3 regions of the Metabacillus dongyingensis genome follow, and region 1 is predicted to be linked to each of the others. Evidence: a T-box and tRNA genes for the amino acid it is inferred to sense, from the RefSeq annotation. Region 1 holds a T-box; the other regions hold tRNA genes.
What was found. A T-box is a leader RNA that pairs with one kind of tRNA and senses whether it is charged. The one in region 1 lies ahead of ileS (isoleucine--tRNA ligase), so its partner is inferred to be a tRNA-Ile.
Positions count from the first base shown of each region.

Region 2: it has a tRNA-Ile gene. The T-box ahead of ileS (isoleucine--tRNA ligase) is inferred to sense a tRNA for this amino acid. The anticodon was not compared.
Region 3: it has a tRNA-Ile gene. The T-box ahead of ileS (isoleucine--tRNA ligase) is inferred to sense a tRNA for this amino acid. The anticodon was not compared.

Region 1 is NZ_CP082944.1:2,127,281-2,133,667, forward strand. Features, by position in the region: gene pgeF (peptidoglycan editing factor PgeF) at 1-805, shown strand, start outside; gene K8L98_RS10530 (YggS family pyridoxal phosphate-dependent enzyme) at 802-1,470, shown strand; gene K8L98_RS10535 (cell division protein SepF) at 1,491-1,928, shown strand; gene K8L98_RS10540 (YggT family protein) at 1,935-2,198, shown strand; gene K8L98_RS10545 (YlmH family RNA-binding protein) at 2,264-3,034, shown strand; gene K8L98_RS10550 (DivIVA domain-containing protein) at 3,136-3,642, shown strand; T-box leader at 3,708-3,933, shown strand; gene ileS (isoleucine--tRNA ligase) at 4,015-6,387, shown strand, end outside.
Region 2 is NZ_CP082944.1:37,208-43,594, reverse strand. Features, by position in the region: gene K8L98_RS00220 (aminotransferase class I/II-fold pyridoxal phosphate-dependent enzyme) at 1-314, opposite strand, end outside; gene K8L98_RS00215 (sigma factor G inhibitor Gin) at 398-601, opposite strand; rRNA gene rrf (5S ribosomal RNA) at 888-1,003, opposite strand; rRNA gene K8L98_RS00205 (23S ribosomal RNA) at 1,090-4,020, opposite strand; tRNA gene K8L98_RS00200 (tRNA-Ala) at 4,170-4,245, opposite strand; tRNA gene K8L98_RS00195 (tRNA-Ile) at 4,262-4,338, opposite strand; rRNA gene K8L98_RS00190 (16S ribosomal RNA) at 4,497-6,034, opposite strand; gene K8L98_RS00185 (pro-sigmaK processing inhibitor BofA family protein) at 6,292-6,387, opposite strand, start outside.
Region 3 is NZ_CP082944.1:10,476-16,862, forward strand. Features, by position in the region: gene gyrA (DNA gyrase subunit A) at 1-282, shown strand, start outside; gene K8L98_RS00050 (HD-GYP domain-containing protein) at 551-1,639, shown strand; rRNA gene K8L98_RS00055 (16S ribosomal RNA) at 1,905-3,442, shown strand; tRNA gene K8L98_RS00060 (tRNA-Ile) at 3,601-3,677, shown strand; tRNA gene K8L98_RS00065 (tRNA-Ala) at 3,694-3,769, shown strand; rRNA gene K8L98_RS00070 (23S ribosomal RNA) at 3,919-6,387, shown strand, end outside.

The DNA.
Region 1 (6,387 bases):
TTATTTGAACAGCCCGATCTGGGAAAAATTAAATGATGAGCTTGTTGTCGGTTTTACAACCAAAAACGGCGGGATAAGCTGCGGAGATTTCCACTCGCTGAATCTTGGCCTGCATGTATTGGACAAACCAGAAAATGTTGTTTTAAATCGAAGACGATTAGCAGATGAGCTGAACTCACCTCTAGAAAACTGGATTTGTGCCGATCAGGTCCATGACAGCAGCATTTATAAAGTAAGTCAATCAGATAGAGGCAAAGGTATACTTGATTATGAATCTGCAATCCGTGCAACGGATGGCCTGTATACACAAGAAGAGAATTTGATGCTTGCTCTTTGCTATGCAGACTGTGTTCCTTTGTATTTTTATGAACATGAAAAAAAGCTGATTGGAACAGCACATGCCGGCTGGAAAGGCACTGTCAAAGACATAGGCGGTAAAATGATCCAAACATGGATAAAGGACGAAGAAGCTGACGCTGCCTCCATCTATGCAATAATTGGTCCCTCAATCGGACCCTGCTGCTATGTGGTTGACGATTACGTTATTGAAAAAGTCAATCAAGTTATACGGACTACTGATGCGCTGCCATATCACGAAGTATCTGCAGGTCAGTATTCTCTAGATCTAAAACAGCTGAACAAACAATTGCTGATTCATGCAGGTGTGAAAGAGGACCGGATTTTGACGAGTTCTTTATGTACAAGCTGTGAATCATCCAAGTTTTTTTCACATCGCAGAGACTCAGGATCGACTGGGAGAATGTTCAGTTTTATCGGTTTAACGAGGAGGCGCAAGCAGCTATGAGTGTAGCAGACAACTTAAATGAAATTAACGCCCGAATTGAAAATACATGTTCTAAAATAGGACGAAATCCTAATGAAATTCAAATCATTGCAGTTACTAAGTATGTAGATATAGATCGTGCAAAAGAAGCGTTAAGTGCTGGCATCAGTCATCTTGGAGAAAACAGGAATGAAGGGCTCAGCGAAAAATATACAGCAATAGGATCAGAGGCTAAATGGCACTTTATCGGAACACTGCAGACTAGAAAAGTGAAGGAGATCATCGGGAAAGCAGATTATATTCATTCCCTTGACAGAATTTCACTGGCAAAAGAAATCAGCAAACGTGCCGATAATAAAATAGACTGCTTTATCCAGGTAAATACATCAGGCGAAGAATCTAAGCACGGTATGGCTCCAAATGAGGTTTTGCCATTTGTTAATGAACTCGGCAGCTTTCCATACATAAACGTAGCAGGATTAATGACAATGGCTCCTAATACAGATGATACAACTGTTTTAAGGCAATCATTCGCCAGATTAAGGGAATTAAGTGAAGAAGTAAGAGCGCTTAACTTGCCTTACGCCCCGTGCAAAGAGCTTTCAATGGGCATGTCGAATGATTTCGAGATTGCGATTGAAGAAGGCGCAACCTTCATACGTATAGGCTCTGCCCTGGTAGGATAAGAAATCGGAGGTGTCAGAAGTTGAGTATTAAAAATAAGTTTAAAAGCTTTTTTGCCTTGGATGATGAAGAGTATGAGTACGTTGAACAGGACCGCTATCAGGAAGATGACTATGAGGATGAGCAGCCGTTTGCCGCAAAACCGCAGACTAAACAGAATGTTGTAAGTTTGCAAAGTGTTCAAAAATCATCTAAAGTGGTTTTATGCGAGCCTCGAGTATATGCTGAAGCTCAGGATGTAGCCGATCAGCTTAAAAACCGGCGCGCGGTTGTAGTGAACCTGCAGCGTATTCAGCATGATCAGGCAAAACGGATTGTAGACTTTTTAAGCGGAACTGTGTACGCTATAGGAGGAGACATTCAAAAGATAGGAGCAAATATTTTTCTTTGCACTCCTGATAATGTGGATGTCGCAGGATCTATATCTGAAATAGTAACTGAAGAAGATCAGAGGTGGTAAATCTAGATGGGCATAGTGGCTGATGTATTATTTACATTATTGCAGATTTATTCGTATGCGATTATTATTTACATTCTGCTTTCATGGTTTCCGAATGCAAGAGAAAGCGGTTTTGGCCAATTTTTAGCTAAGATTGTTGAACCTTACCTGGAGCCATTCCGCAGATTCATTCCGCCGCTTGGAATGATTGATATTTCCCCGATTGTGGCGCTTCTTGCCTTAAGATTTGCGGGATATGGGCTGAATTCCATTTTCAGCATGATTGGATAAGATTGTCTTACAAGTGCCGTTTATCGGCACTGTTTTCATTTTAGAATGGTTTGGAGCTGTATGAAGTGAACCATGTTTATCAGCATTTTAGACAGGAAGAGCGTCATTTCATTGATCAGGTGATGGAGTGGAAAGAAAATGTTCTGAATCATTACAGTCCTAAATTGACTGACTTTCTTGATCCAAGAGAGCAGGAAATGGTTCAGGCTGTTGTCGGTTCAAACGGGGAAGTAAATGTCATATTTTCTGGTGATGGCATGGAGAGGAAGCGTGCTCTTCTTTACCCTGATTACTTTACACCTTCCTTGGATGATTTTCAGTTATCACTGATCGAAATTCAATATCCGGTTAAATTTATCTCTCTTGAACATCGCCATATTTTAGGGTCACTTATGTCTCTGGGATTGAAACGGTCTAAATTTGGAGATCTTTTGTTCTTCGGTGAGCGGATTCAGCTTGTGGCTGCAAAAGAAGTTGAGGATTTTATTTTAATGAATGTGACCGAAATCGGCAGAGCAAAGGTTTCCCTTCGGAAGCTTGACTGGAGTAAGAGAATTCCGAATCATGAAGAAATCCAAGAACAGTCTGCAACTGTCAGCTCATTAAGGGTAGATGCTGTTGCAGCTTCTATTTATAATGTTTCCAGACAAAAAATCGGCTTGCTCATTCAGAATGGGCATGTAAAAGTAAACTGGAAAGTCATTCAGCAGACATCCTTTGAATGCCGCGAGGGTGACACCATTTCTGTCCGAGGTTTTGGGAGATCCAGGATTTTGTCGATTGACGGCAGAACAAAGAAGGATAGATGGAAGCTGACTATTGGAAAACAAAAATAATTTTAGGGAATTAGCAGGAATTTTGACCTTTTTGTCAAATAATGAATTATACTGTTTTAAAAGAAACGTTACATTCAATACTCATAATGGAGGTGGCAGAAGTGCCCTTAACACCGTTAGATATTCATAACAAAGAATTCAACAAAGGCTTCCGCGGCTATGATGAAGATGAAGTGAACGAATTCCTTGATCAAGTGATAAAAGATTATGAAATGGCGATTCGCGAACGCAAAGAACTTGAATCAAAAGTAGGCGAACTGACTGAGAAGCTTGGTCATTTTGCAAACATTGAAGAAACTCTTAACAAATCGATTCTAGTTGCTCAGGAAGCAGCTGAAGAGGTTCGCCGCCACGCTCAAAAAGAAGCGAAATTAATTGTAAAAGAAGCAGAAAAGAACGCAGACCGCATCATTAATGAATCACTGTCTAAATCAAGAAAAATTGCAGTTGAGATTGAAGAACTCAAAAAGCAGTCTAAGGTTTTCCGCACTAGGTTCCAAATGCTGATTGAAGCACAGCTTGATCTTCTTAAAAATGACGACTGGGATCATTTATTAGAGTATGAAGTGGAAGCTCTTTACGAGGAACGCGAAGAATCTAAAGTGTAATCTTGACTTGCGTACATAGTTTCACATATAATACGATCACTACTACAATTATTATCATATAAAAAATTAAAACGATGAGAGGGAGAGTAGCTCATTTTAACCTTTTTAAGCGAGCCGGAACTGGTGGAAGCCCGGCAAAGGAGAATGAGTGAAGATCACCCTTGAGTTTTTTGCTGAAACAAATTGAAAGTAAGCAAAGACGCGTTATTCACGTTACGAATCTTGAGAGGATAATCAGAATGCTGGTTATCTAAAAGGGTGGTACCGCGAGAAAACCTTCTCGTCCCTTATGGGATGAGAAGGTTTTTTGTGTTTTCTTATTTAATGGCTGTTTACTAAAAGCCTACTTAAAAATTGTTTGGAGGAATACCCATGGAGTACAAAGATACACTGCTAATGCCAAAAACTGAATTCCCAATGCGCGGAAACTTGCCGAACCGCGAACCTCAAATGCAGGAGAAATGGGAAGAAATGAATATTTATCAAAAAGTTCAGGAGCGTACGAAAGATCGTCCGATGTTTATTTTGCATGACGGACCTCCATACGCAAACGGCGATATTCATATGGGGCATGCTTTAAACAAAGTGCTGAAAGATTTTATTGTCCGCTATAAATCAATGACAGGCTATAACGCACCATATGTGCCGGGCTGGGATACACACGGCCTGCCGATTGAAACAGCTTTAACTAAAAACAAAAAAGTGAACCGGAAAGAATTAAGTGTTGCAGAATTCCGCAAGCTTTGTGCTGAGTATGCATGGGAGCAAATCAATAACCAGCGTGAACAGTTCAAACGCCTGGGAGTTCGGGGAGACTGGGAAAATCCATACGTGACATTAACCCCTGAATATGAAGCCCAGCAAATCAAAGTTTTTGGTGAAATGGCGAAAAAAGGCTATATCTATAAGGGTCTTAAACCGGTTTATTGGTCTCCTTCAAGTGAATCTGCCTTAGCAGAAGCAGAAATCGAATATTACGATAAGCGATCTGCTTCCATTTATGTTGCATTTACAGTTACTGAAGGAAATGACGTATTAAACGGCGGAGAAAAAATCGTTATTTGGACGACAACTCCTTGGACGATTCCTGCAAACCTTGGAATAGCAGTAAATCCTGAGCTTGAATACAGTGTTGTATCAGTAAAAGACGATTCTTTCATCGTTGCATCTGCTCTTTTGGAGACTGTAGCGAAAGAACTTGAGTGGGAAACCTACACGGTTTCAAAAACATTTAAAGGCGCTCAGCTTGAAAAAGCAGTTGCGAAACATCCGCTTTATGACCGCGAATCGCTTGTTGTTCTTGGCGAGCATGTAACAACAGAGGCTGGTACGGGCTGTGTACACACTGCTCCTGGACATGGGGAAGATGACTTTATTGTCGGTCAAAAATACGGACTTGGCGTTCTTTGCCCGGTTGATGAAAAAGGCCATATGACGAATGAAGCGCCAGGTTTTGAAGGCATGTTTTATGATGCAGCAAATAAACCAATTACAGAACAGCTTGATGAAGCAGGCGCATTACTGAAATTATCGTTTATTACGCATTCTTACCCTCATGACTGGAGAACAAAAAAACCAACAATCTTCAGAGCAACGGCTCAGTGGTTTGCATCTATTAAAGACTTCCGTGAAGAGCTATTAACTGCTGTAAAAGAAACAAAATGGGTTCCAGCATGGGGAGAAACAAGATTATTTAATATGGTCCGGGACCGCGGAGACTGGTGTATTTCCAGACAGCGTGCGTGGGGAGTTCCAATTCCGGTATTCTATGCTGAGAACGGGGAACCAATCATTACAGATGAAACAATCAATCATGTTTCAGACTTGTTCCGCAAACATGGTTCAAATATTTGGTTTGAGCGTGAAACAAAAGATCTGCTTCCTGAAGGGTTTAAACATGAAGGAAGCCCAAATGGATTGTTCACAAAAGAACAGGACATTATGGATGTATGGTTTGATTCGGGTTCATCTCATCAGGCTGTCTTATTAGAAAGAGATGACCTGCAGCGTCCGGCAGATCTTTATTTAGAAGGATCTGATCAATACCGCGGGTGGTTTAACTCTTCCTTATCAACAGCAGTTGCTGTAACTGGTAAAGCTCCATACAAAGGAGTCCTGAGCCATGGATTTGCTCTTGACGGAGAAGGACGCAAAATGAGTAAATCTTTAGGAAACGTCGTACTGCCTTCAAAAGTCATGAACCAGCTTGGAGGAGACATCCTTCGTCTATGGGTAGCATCTGTTGATTACCAGGCAGATGTAAGAGTTTCTGATAATATCTTAAAGCAAGTTGCTGAAGTATACAGAAAAATCCGCAATACATTCCGTTTCCTGCTTGGAAACCTTGCAGATTTTAATCCGGCAAAAGATGCCCTATCTTATGACGAACTGCGTGATGTAGATCGTTATATGCTTGTAAAACTGAATAAATTAACAGATAAAGTGAAAAAATCCTATGAAGAATATGAGTTTGCAGCGATTTTCCATGCGGTTCATAACTTCTGTACGATTGAACTTAGCTCATTTTATCTTGATTTCGCAAAAGATGTCCTGTACATCGAAGCACCAGACAATAAAGAGCGCCGTGCTATTCAAACTGTTTTGCACGAAACGCTTCTTTCTCTAGTGAAGTTAGTAACACCAATTCTTCCTCATACTGCCGACGAAGTTTGGGCACATATTGATTCTGTATCAGAAGAAAGTGTTCAGCTTGTTGATATGCCGGAAGTGAAGACCCTTGAAAAT
Region 2 (6,387 bases), 2.1 Mb from region 1:
AAAACCGGCTTATCTCTCTCACAGCAAGCCATAATCATTGCGATATTTCCTGAAGTTGAACCGTTTACTAAAAAGAATGTTTTATCTGCCTTATATAGAGCTGCAGCAAGCTCCTGAGCCTCTGCAATCGGACCGCCTGGATCATGAAGATCATCCAATCCTGTGATCTCCGTCGCATCTAACTTTAAAATCTTTTCAAAATCATCTCTTGCCTCTTGAGAAAAAATCTTTCCATATTTATGCCCGGGTACATGAAACGAAACCGGGCTTTTCATCGCATGCCTTTTTAAGGCTGAATACAGTGGAGTATCCATCTAAACAAAAACCGTCCTTTATCATGTATTACCGTTATTATATCAGTAGTAGGTCAATAGAAAAAGCTGCCTGACAAGGCAGCTTAAGAGTAGAGCGGCGGCGTTTTCACTCTCCGCAGCTTATCAATAAAATATTTATATTTAGGGTCTTCTGTTTCTGTCTGAATCATATCAATCTCGCAATCTGTACAAACAAAGCTTGTATAGAGATGAATTCCCTTCGCTTTTTCCGTATCACATATAATACACGTTTCCCCAGCCGGTTTCTTTAAGTCTTCCGAATTCAATGCTCTCCACCTCCATACAAACAGTTTTGCCACAGATCAAATTTTGTATACAAAATTTCGAATTATCTTACCCTCTCTAATTGTATGATGGTGTTCATAAATCGTGTATGTCTACAAAAAAATATCTGGGCAGACGATTTATTAAAGATGGCGGCAGCTGATGTTTTGGCTGTTGCTTTGTCTGCTTCTTAAAAGATTCATTTACCAAGGGCAGCAAGAAAAAGGCCATTTTATCTCTTTTTCCATACAAAAAAGAACAGCATCTCTGCTGTTCTTTTTTTTGCGTGCCTGGCAACGTCCTACTCTCACAGGGGGAAACCCCCAACTACCATCGGCGCTAAAGAGCTTAACTTCCGTGTTCGGCATGGGAACGGGTGTGACCTCTTTGCCATCATCACCAGACAATATGCAATTAGAAAGAGTTATTCTTTCAAAACTAAATAACGTATGATAACAAGTTTCACTCAGGTTTTACACTTTATTAGACTGTGGTTAAGTCCTCGAACGATTAGTATCTGTCAGCTCCACACGTCACCGCGCTTCCACCTCAGACCTATCAACCTGATCATCTTTCAGGGTTCTTACTCACTTGCGTGATGGGAAATCTCATCTTGAGGGGGGCTTCATGCTTAGATGCTTTCAGCACTTATCCCTTCCGCACATAGCTACCCAGCGATGCCTTTGGCAAGACAACTGGTACACCAGCGGTGCGTCCATCCCGGTCCTCTCGTACTAAGGACAGCTCCTCTCAAATTTCCTGCGCCCACGACGGATAGGGACCGAACTGTCTCACGACGTTCTGAACCCAGCTCGCGTACCGCTTTAATGGGCGAACAGCCCAACCCTTGGGACCGACTACAGCCCCAGGATGCGATGAGCCGACATCGAGGTGCCAAACCTCCCCGTCGATGTGGACTCTTGGGGGAGATAAGCCTGTTATCCCCGGGGTAGCTTTTATCCGTTGAGCGATGGCCCTTCCATGCGGAACCACCGGATCACTAAGCCCGACTTTCGTCCCTGCTCGACTTGTAGGTCTCGCAGTCAAGCTCCCTTGTGCCTTTACACTCTGCGAATGATTTCCAACCATTCTGAGGGAACCTTTGGGCGCCTCCGTTACATTTTAGGAGGCGACCGCCCCAGTCAAACTGCCCACCTGACACTGTCTCCCAGCCCGATCAGGGCTGTGGGTTAGAATTTCAATACAGCAAGGGTAGTATCCCACCAATGCCTCCACCGAAGCTGGCGCTCCGGCTTCCAAGGCTCCTACCTATCCTGTACAAGCTGTACCAAAATTCAATATCAGGCTACAGTAAAGCTCCACGGGGTCTTTCCGTCCTGTCGCGGGTAACCTGCATCTTCACAGGTACTATAATTTCACCGAGTCTCTCGTTGAGACAGTGCCCAGATCGTTACGCCTTTCGTGCGGGTCGGAACTTACCCGACAAGGAATTTCGCTACCTTAGGACCGTTATAGTTACGGCCGCCGTTTACTGGGGCTTCAATTCAAAGCTTCGCTTGCGCTAACCTCTCCTCTTAACCTTCCAGCACCGGGCAGGCGTCAGCCCCTATACTTCGCCTTGCGGCTTCGCAGAGACCTGTGTTTTTGCTAAACAGTCGCCTGGGCCTATTCACTGCGGCTTTTCAGGGCTATGAACCCTAAAAAGCACCCCTTCTCCCGAAGTTACGGGGTCATTTTGCCGAGTTCCTTAACGAGAGTTCTCTCGCTCACCTTAGGATTCTCTCCTCGCCTACCTGTGTCGGTTTGCGGTACGGGCACCTCTCACCTCGCTAGAGGCTTTTCTTGGCAGTGTGGAATCAGGAACTTCGGTACTAAATTTCCCTCGCCATCACAGCTCAGCCTTATGTGAGAAGCGGATTTGCCTACTTCTCAGCCTAACTGCTTGGACGCGCATATCCAACAGCGCGCTTGCCCTATCCTCCTGCGTCCCCCCATTGCTCAAATGGTGAGGAGGTGGTACAGGAATATCAACCTGTTGTCCATCGCCTACGCCTTTCGGCCTCGGCTTAGGTCCCGACTAACCCTGAGCGGACGAGCCTTCCTCAGGAAACCTTAGGCATTCGGTGGAGGGGATTCTCACCCCTCTTTCGCTACTCATACCGGCATTCTCACTTCTAAGCGCTCCACCAGTCCTTACGGTCTAGCTTCAACGCCCTTAGAACGCTCTCCTACCACTGTTCGTAAGAACAGTCCACAGCTTCGGTGATACGTTTAGCCCCGGTACATTTTCGGCGCAGAGTCACTCGACCAGTGAGCTATTACGCACTCTTTAAATGGTGGCTGCTTCTAAGCCAACATCCTGGTTGTCTAAGCAACTCCACATCCTTTTCCACTTAACGTATACTTTGGGACCTTAGCTGGTGGTCTGGGCTGTTTCCCTCTTGACTACGGATCTTATCACTCGCAGTCTGACTCCCAAGGAGCAAGTCTTTGGCATTCGGAGTTTGACTGAATTCGGTAACCCGATGAGGGCCCCTAGTCCAATCAGTGCTCTACCTCCAAGACTCTCATACTTGAGGCTAGCCCTAAAGCTATTTCGGAGAGAACCAGCTATCTCCAGGTTCGATTGGAATTTCTCCGCTACCCACACCTCATCCCCGCACTTTTCAACGTGCGTGGGTTCGGGCCTCCATTCAGTGTTACCTGAACTTCACCCTGGACATGGGTAGATCACCTGGTTTCGGGTCTACGACCACGTACTAAAACGCCCTATTCAGACTCGCTTTCGCTGCGGCTCCGTCTCATCAACTTAACCTTGCACGGGATCGTAACTCGCCGGTTCATTCTACAAAAGGCACGCCATCACCCATTAACGGGCTCTGACTACTTGTAAGCACACGGTTTCAGGATCTTTTCACTCCCCTTCCGGGGTGCTTTTCACCTTTCCCTCACGGTACTGGTTCACTATCGGTCACTAGGGAGTATTTAGCCTTGGGAGATGGTCCTCCCTGCTTCCGACGGGATTTCTCGTGTCCCGCCGTACTCAGGATCCACTCTGGAGGGAACGAAGTTTCGACTACAGGGTTATTACCTTCTCTGACGGACCTTTCCAGGTCGCTTCATCTACCCCGTTCCTTTGTAACTCCGTATAGAGTGTCCTACAACCCCAAGAGGCAAGCCTCTTGGTTTGGGCTAATTCCGTTTCGCTCGCCGCTACTTGGGAAATCGCGTTTGCTTTCTCTTCCTCCGGGTACTTAGATGTTTCAGTTCCCCGGGTCTGCCTTCATTATCCTATGTATTCAGATAAAGATACTGTTCCATTACGAACAGTGGGTTTCCCCATTCGGAAATCTCTGGATCAAAGCTTACTTACAGCTCCCCAAAGCATATCGGTGTTAGTCCCGTCCTTCATCGGCTCCTAGTGCCAAGGCATCCACCGTGCGCCCTTCATAACTTAACCTAAATGGTCAACCGCATCATAAGATGTGTTTCGCATTTCGTTGTTTGTTTAGACATAAATGTCTAGAAAATCACTAATTATGGTAAGCGTAAATCTCAGTGAATTACTTGTTATCAATTACGTTATCTAGTTTTCAAAGAACAACTTCTTGGTGGAGCCTAGCGGGATCGAACCGCTGACCTCCTGCGTGCAAGGCAGGCGCTCTCCCAGCTGAGCTAAGGCCCCATATGAATTTAAGAGATGGTGGGCCTAAATGGACTCGAACCATCGACCTCACGCTTATCAGGCGTGCGCTCTAACCAGCTGAGCTATAGGCCCATCTCACAAGTGTGAATAAAAGAATATTTTTGACGTACAAAAAAGTACGCGCAAATGATTCCTCGCTTACTACTAAAGTAAACTCGCTATTCACTTAGAGGGAACAAAGTTCTCTCAAAACTAAACAAAAACCAAAAGCGTCCTCATATCTTCCTTAGAAAGGAGGTGATCCAGCCGCACCTTCCGATACGGCTACCTTGTTACGACTTCACCCCAATCATCTACCCCACCTTAGGCGGCTGGCTCCTTGCGGTTACCCCACCGACTTCGGGTGTTGCAAACTCTCGTGGTGTGACGGGCGGTGTGTACAAGGCCCGGGAACGTATTCACCGCGGCATGCTGATCCGCGATTACTAGCGATTCCAGCTTCATGCAGGCGAGTTGCAGCCTGCAATCCGAACTGAGAATGGTTTTATGGGATTGGCTAAACCTCGCGGTCTCGCAGCCCTTTGTACCATCCATTGTAGCACGTGTGTAGCCCAGGTCATAAGGGGCATGATGATTTGACGTCATCCCCACCTTCCTCCGGTTTGTCACCGGCAGTCACCTTAGAGTGCCCAACTGAATGCTGGCAACTAAGATCAAGGGTTGCGCTCGTTGCGGGACTTAACCCAACATCTCACGACACGAGCTGACGACAACCATGCACCACCTGTCACTTTGTCCCCCGAAGGGGAACCTTCTATCTCTAGAAGTGGCAAAGGATGTCAAGACCTGGTAAGGTTCTTCGCGTTGCTTCGAATTAAACCACATGCTCCACCGCTTGTGCGGGCCCCCGTCAATTCCTTTGAGTTTCAGTCTTGCGACCGTACTCCCCAGGCGGAGTGCTTAATGCGTTAGCTGCAGCACTAAAGGGCGGAAACCCTCTAACACTTAGCACTCATCGTTTACGGCGTGGACTACCAGGGTATCTAATCCTGTTCGCTCCCCACGCTTTCGCGCCTCAGCGTCAGTTACAGACCAGAGAGTCGCCTTCGCCACTGGTGTTCCTCCACATCTCTACGCATTTCACCGCTACACGTGGAATTCCACTCTCCTCTTCTGCACTCAAGTTTCCCAGTTTCCAATGACCCTCCCCGGTTGAGCCGGGGGCTTTCACATCAGACTTAAGAAACCGCCTGCGCGCGCTTTACGCCCAATAATTCCGGACAACGCTTGCCACCTACGTATTACCGCGGCTGCTGGCACGTAGTTAGCCGTGGCTTTCTGGTTAGGTACCGTCAAGGTGCGAGCAGTTACTCTCGCACTTGTTCTTCCCTAACAACAGAGTTTTACGATCCGAAAACCTTCATCACTCACGCGGCGTTGCTCCGTCAGACTTTCGTCCATTGCGGAAGATTCCCTACTGCTGCCTCCCGTAGGAGTCTGGGCCGTGTCTCAGTCCCAGTGTGGCCGATCACCCTCTCAGGTCGGCTACGCATCGTTGCCTTGGTGAGCCATTACCTCACCAACTAGCTAATGCGCCGCGGGCCCATCTGTAAGTGACAGCCGAAACCGTCTTTCCAACTTGAACCATGCGGTTCAAGATACTATCCGGTATTAGCTCCGGTTTCCCGGAGTTATCCCAGTCTTACAGGCAGGTTGCCCACGTGTTACTCACCCGTCCGCCGCTGACCTCCGAAGAGGTCCGCTCGACTTGCATGTATTAGGCACGCCGCCAGCGTTCGTCCTGAGCCAGGATCAAACTCTCCGAAGAAAATTTGTGACTCAATTTGTTGCTGACTTCAAAAAATTAAAACGTTTGGTACGCTTTTGGTTTTGTTTAGTTTTCAAAGAACTTATTGTGTCGCATTCTCTCGAAGCGACCCCTTTAATATACCATTTATCTCTCTGTTCCGTCAACAACTTTTTTGAAAAGTTTTATTTAACGTCATCAGCGACGTCTATTAATATACCACCCGCTACAAAACGTGTCAACAAAAAAATTAGAACAAGCGAAACAAGCCGCCTGTTCTAAGATAAGATAACCATTTTTATAATAATTAATGCAGCAACACCCGGCAAACCAAGCAATCCAGAAATACCCGCAGTCGTCAGATTAATGGGGAT
Region 3 (6,387 bases), 2.1 Mb from region 1:
GACCTCATGCTGATTACAGCAAGCGGCGTTCTTATCCGGATGGCTATTGACAGTATCTCTACAACCGGCCGTAATACACAAGGTGTTAAGCTGATTAAACTTGGTGACGAAGAGCATGTTGCAACTGTTGCTGTCGTAGAAAAAGAAGAGCTCGAACCGGAAGATGATGAGCTTTTGGAGAATGAAGAAGGGTCACTGGAAGATTCATCTGCAGAACAAAACTCAACTGAAGAAAATTCTGTCGAAGACTCCATCTCTGATGAACCAGATTCTGAAGAATAAGCAAATGAAAGACATAGCCCAAAAAGCTATGTCTTTTTTCATGCTCTTTTCGCAACTTTGTTGCTTGCATTTGTCAGTAAAAGATCGGCTTGGGAACTAATTAACTTCAGTATCTGTTTATTCCTTGATAAGAGTGCGATAGGAAACTTAGAATGTGATCGGTTTATATACGGAAAGCAATAATCATTTCGAGCACAGCCTTTATTTATTTCCGAAAACCATTTTTTACTAAATGGAATCGTTTATAATATGGTTGGGAGGTTTTCATATGAGAGTCCATATTAATCAGCTATCTGAAGGATGCATTCTGTCAAAAGACGTATTTTCCAAATCGTCCAAACCGTTAATGCGAAGACAAACAATCTTAGATCAAGATCTTCTGCAAATCCTGCAGGCTTTTTTAATAGATGAAGTTGATGTAGAGCCATACCTTGAAAATGGATATGCTTTTAAACCTGATGGGGCACTACTGGAATCTTCTCTTAGTGAAAAAACAGCAGAAATAAAACAAAGCAATGATTTTGAGGAATTGTATATAAACGCTGTACTTGCCTTTAAGCAATTGTATCTTGACTGGCAATCCGGTGCATTAGTTGATATCTCGAAAATCAGAAATCTATTAATTCCTGCTGCAGAGGAGGGACTGAAAGAGCCCCATGAAATATTTAAGACCTACAATTATACAAAACATGATGACCATCTTTACCACCATTCAGTATCAGCAGCCTTAGTAAGCGCTTATTTGGGAAAGAGTATGGGCTTTTCTTATGGTGATACGATACAGGTCGCTATGGCAGGTCTTCTCTGTGACTGCGGCATGACAAAAATAGAACAAGGATTTCTGACTAAAAAGACAGCTCTCACTGACAAAGAGTTTAAAGAAATAAAGCAGCATCCTGTTTACAGCTACAAAATGCTTAAAAATATCGTTTCTTTGAAAGAGGCTGTTAGGCTTGGAGTGCTGCAGCATCATGAACGGCTTGACGGGAGCGGGTACCCTCTGGGAGCGAAGGCTGATCAGCTTCATGTATTCGGCAAAATAGCGGCTCTTGCTCATGCGTATCAGGCAATGGTCTCCGAAAGACCGCATAGAAGCAAACAATCTCCTTTTAAAGCTCTAGAACTGCTCATGCAAGATGAGTTTGGTAAATTTGATCTGACAGCATTGAACGAATTGAAGAAAGGTCTACTAAAACTAAGTTCAGGCACAAATATCAGATTGTCAGACGGCAGAATAGCAGAGATCGTTTTTATAGAAGATCAATATCCGACCAGGCCACTTGTAAAGATAGAAGAAACAGAGGAAATTCTTTCGCTGAAAGAACAAAGACACCTTTTTATTGAAGAGATCATTTAAGAGCAAACTTTTTGCTCTTTTCTTATTGCATATTTTAATAGATGCTGATATACTTCTATAAGTCAGTAACAAACCTTCTACATAAAGCAGTTAACGAAAATTATTTCTTAAAAAAATGATTGACATTAACTCGGTAGAAATGGTATATTAAAAGGGTCGCTTCGAGAGAGTGCGACACAATAAGTTCTTTGAAAACTAAACAAAACCAAAAGCGTACCAAACGTTTTAAATTTTTGAAGTCAGCAACAAATTGAGTCACAAATTTTCTTCGGAGAGTTTGATCCTGGCTCAGGACGAACGCTGGCGGCGTGCCTAATACATGCAAGTCGAGCGGACCTCTTCGGAGGTCAGCGGCGGACGGGTGAGTAACACGTGGGCAACCTGCCTGTAAGACTGGGATAACTCCGGGAAACCGGAGCTAATACCGGATAGTATCTTGAACCGCATGGTTCAAGTTGGAAAGACGGTTTCGGCTGTCACTTACAGATGGGCCCGCGGCGCATTAGCTAGTTGGTGAGGTAATGGCTCACCAAGGCAACGATGCGTAGCCGACCTGAGAGGGTGATCGGCCACACTGGGACTGAGACACGGCCCAGACTCCTACGGGAGGCAGCAGTAGGGAATCTTCCGCAATGGACGAAAGTCTGACGGAGCAACGCCGCGTGAGTGATGAAGGTTTTCGGATCGTAAAACTCTGTTGTTAGGGAAGAACAAGTGCGAGAGTAACTGCTCGCACCTTGACGGTACCTAACCAGAAAGCCACGGCTAACTACGTGCCAGCAGCCGCGGTAATACGTAGGTGGCAAGCGTTGTCCGGAATTATTGGGCGTAAAGCGCGCGCAGGCGGTTTCTTAAGTCTGATGTGAAAGCCCCCGGCTCAACCGGGGAGGGTCATTGGAAACTGGGAAACTTGAGTGCAGAAGAGGAGAGTGGAATTCCACGTGTAGCGGTGAAATGCGTAGAGATGTGGAGGAACACCAGTGGCGAAGGCGACTCTCTGGTCTGTAACTGACGCTGAGGCGCGAAAGCGTGGGGAGCGAACAGGATTAGATACCCTGGTAGTCCACGCCGTAAACGATGAGTGCTAAGTGTTAGAGGGTTTCCGCCCTTTAGTGCTGCAGCTAACGCATTAAGCACTCCGCCTGGGGAGTACGGTCGCAAGACTGAAACTCAAAGGAATTGACGGGGGCCCGCACAAGCGGTGGAGCATGTGGTTTAATTCGAAGCAACGCGAAGAACCTTACCAGGTCTTGACATCCTTTGCCACTTCTAGAGATAGAAGGTTCCCCTTCGGGGGACAAAGTGACAGGTGGTGCATGGTTGTCGTCAGCTCGTGTCGTGAGATGTTGGGTTAAGTCCCGCAACGAGCGCAACCCTTGATCTTAGTTGCCAGCATTCAGTTGGGCACTCTAAGGTGACTGCCGGTGACAAACCGGAGGAAGGTGGGGATGACGTCAAATCATCATGCCCCTTATGACCTGGGCTACACACGTGCTACAATGGATGGTACAAAGGGCTGCGAGACCGCGAGGTTTAGCCAATCCCATAAAACCATTCTCAGTTCGGATTGCAGGCTGCAACTCGCCTGCATGAAGCTGGAATCGCTAGTAATCGCGGATCAGCATGCCGCGGTGAATACGTTCCCGGGCCTTGTACACACCGCCCGTCACACCACGAGAGTTTGCAACACCCGAAGTCGGTGGGGTAACCGCAAGGAGCCAGCCGCCTAAGGTGGGGTAGATGATTGGGGTGAAGTCGTAACAAGGTAGCCGTATCGGAAGGTGCGGCTGGATCACCTCCTTTCTAAGGAAGATATGAGGACGCTTTTGGTTTTTGTTTAGTTTTGAGAGAACTTTGTTCCCTCTAAGTGAATAGCGAGTTTACTTTAGAAGTAAGCGAGGAATCATTTGCGCGTACTTTTTTGTACGTCAAAAATATTCTTTTATTCACACTTGTGAGATGGGCCTATAGCTCAGCTGGTTAGAGCGCACGCCTGATAAGCGTGAGGTCGATGGTTCGAGTCCATTTAGGCCCACCATCTCTTAAATTCATATGGGGCCTTAGCTCAGCTGGGAGAGCGCCTGCCTTGCACGCAGGAGGTCAGCGGTTCGATCCCGCTAGGCTCCACCAAGAAGTTGTTCTTTGAAAACTAGATAACGTAATTGATAACAAGTAATTCACTGAGATTTACGCTTACCATAATTAGTGATTTTCTAGACATTTATGTCTAAACAAACAACGAAATGCGAAACGCATCTTATGATGCGGTTGACCATTTAGGTTAAGTTATGAAGGGCGCACGGTGGATGCCTTGGCACTAGGAGCCGATGAAGGACGGGACTAACACCGATATGCTTTGGGGAGCTGTAAGTAAGCTTTGATCCAGAGATTTCCGAATGGGGAAACCCACTGTTCGTAATGGAACAGTATCTTTATCTGAATACATAGGATAATGAAGGCAGACCCGGGGAACTGAAACATCTAAGTACCCGGAGGAAGAGAAAGCAAACGCGATTTCCCAAGTAGCGGCGAGCGAAACGGAATTAGCCCAAACCAAGAGGCTTGCCTCTTGGGGTTGTAGGACACTCTATACGGAGTTACAAAGGAACGGGGTAGATGAAGCGACCTGGAAAGGTCCGTCAGAGAAGGTAATAACCCTGTAGTCGAAACTTCGTTCCCTCCAGAGTGGATCCTGAGTACGGCGGGACACGAGAAATCCCGTCGGAAGCAGGGAGGACCATCTCCCAAGGCTAAATACTCCCTAGTGACCGATAGTGAACCAGTACCGTGAGGGAAAGGTGAAAAGCACCCCGGAAGGGGAGTGAAAAGATCCTGAAACCGTGTGCTTACAAGTAGTCAGAGCCCGTTAATGGGTGATGGCGTGCCTTTTGTAGAATGAACCGGCGAGTTACGATCCCGTGCAAGGTTAAGTTGATGAGACGGAGCCGCAGCGAAAGCGAGTCTGAATAGGGCGTTTTAGTACGTGGTCGTAGACCCGAAACCAGGTGATCTACCCATGTCCAGGGTGAAGTTCAGGTAACACTGAATGGAGGCCCGAACCCACGCACGTTGAAAAGTGCGGGGATGAGGTGTGGGTAGCGGAGAAATTCCAATCGAACCTGGAGATAGCTGGTTCTCTCCGAAATAGCTTTAGGGCTAGCCTCAAGTATGAGAGTCTTGGAGGTAGAGCACTGATTGGACTAGGGGCCCTCATCGGGTTACCGAATTCAGTCAAACTCCGAATGCCAAAGACTTGCTCCTTGGGAGTCAGACTGCGAGTGATAAGATCCGTAGTCAAGAGGGAAACAGCCCAGACCACCAGCTAAGGTCCCAAAGTATACGTTAAGTGGAAAAGGATGTGGAGTTGCTTAGACAACCAGGATGTTGGCTTAGAAGCAGCCACCATTTAAAGAGTGCGTAATAGCTCACTGGTCGAGTGACTCTGCGCCGAAAATGTACCGGGGCTAAACGTATCACCGAAGCTGTGGACTGTTCTTACGAACAGTGGTAGGAGAGCGTTCTAAGGGCGTTGAAGCTAGACCGTAAGGACTGGTGGAGCGCTTAGAAGTGAGAATGCCGGTATGAGTAGCGAAAGAGGGGTGAGAATCCCCTCCACCGAATGCCTAAGGTTTCCTGAGGAAGGCTCGTCCGCTCAGGGTTAGTCGGGACCTAAGCCGAGGCCGAAAGGCGTAGGCGATGGACAACAGGTTGATATTCCTGTACCACCTCCTCACCATTTGAGCAATGGGGGGACGCAGGAGGATAGGGCAAGCGCGCTGTTGGATATGCGCGTCCAAGCAGTTAGGCTGAGAAGTAGGCAAATCCGCTTCTCATAAAGGCTGAGCTGTGATGGCGAGGGAAATTTAGTACCGAAGTTCCTGATTCCACACTGCCAAGAAAAGCCTCTAGCGAGGTGAGAGGTGCCCGTACCGCAAACCGACACAGGTAGGCGAGGAGAGAATCCTAAGGTGAGCGAGAGAACTCTCGTTAAGGAACTCGGCAAAATGACCCCGTAACTTCGGGAGAAGGGGTGCTTTTTAGGGTTCATAGCCCTGAAAAGCCGCAGTGAATAGGCCCAGGCGACTGTTTAGCAAAAACACAGGTCTCTGCGAAGCCGCAAGGCGAAGTATAGGGGCTGACGCCTGCCCGGTGCTGGAAGGTTAAGAGGAGAGGTTAGCGCAAGCGAAGCTTTGAATTGAAGCCCCAGTAAACGGCGGCCGTAACTATAACGGTCCTAAGGTAGCGAAATTCCTTGTCGGGTAAGTTCCGACCCGCACGAAAGGCGTAACGATCTGGGCACTGTCTCAACGAGAGACTCGGTGAAATTATAGTACCTGTGAAGATGCAGGTTACCCGCGACAGGACGGAAAGACCCCGTGGAGCTTTACTGTAGCCTGATATTGAATTTTGGTACAGCTTGTACAGGATAGGTAGGAGCCTTGGAAGCCGGAGCGCCAGCTTCGGTGGAGGCATTGGTGGGATACTACCCTTGCTGTATTGAAATTCTAACCCACAGCCCTGATCGGGCTGGGAGACAGTGTCAGGTGGGCAGTTTGACTGGGGCGGTCGCCTCCTAAAATGTAACGGAGGCGCCCAAAGGTTCCCTCAGAATGGTTGGAAATCATTCGCAGAGTGTAAAGGCACAAGGGAGCTTGACTGCGAGACCTACAAGTCGAGCAGGGACGAAAGTCGGGCTTAGTGATCCGGTGGTTCCGCATGGAAGGGCCATCGCTCAACGGATAAAAGCT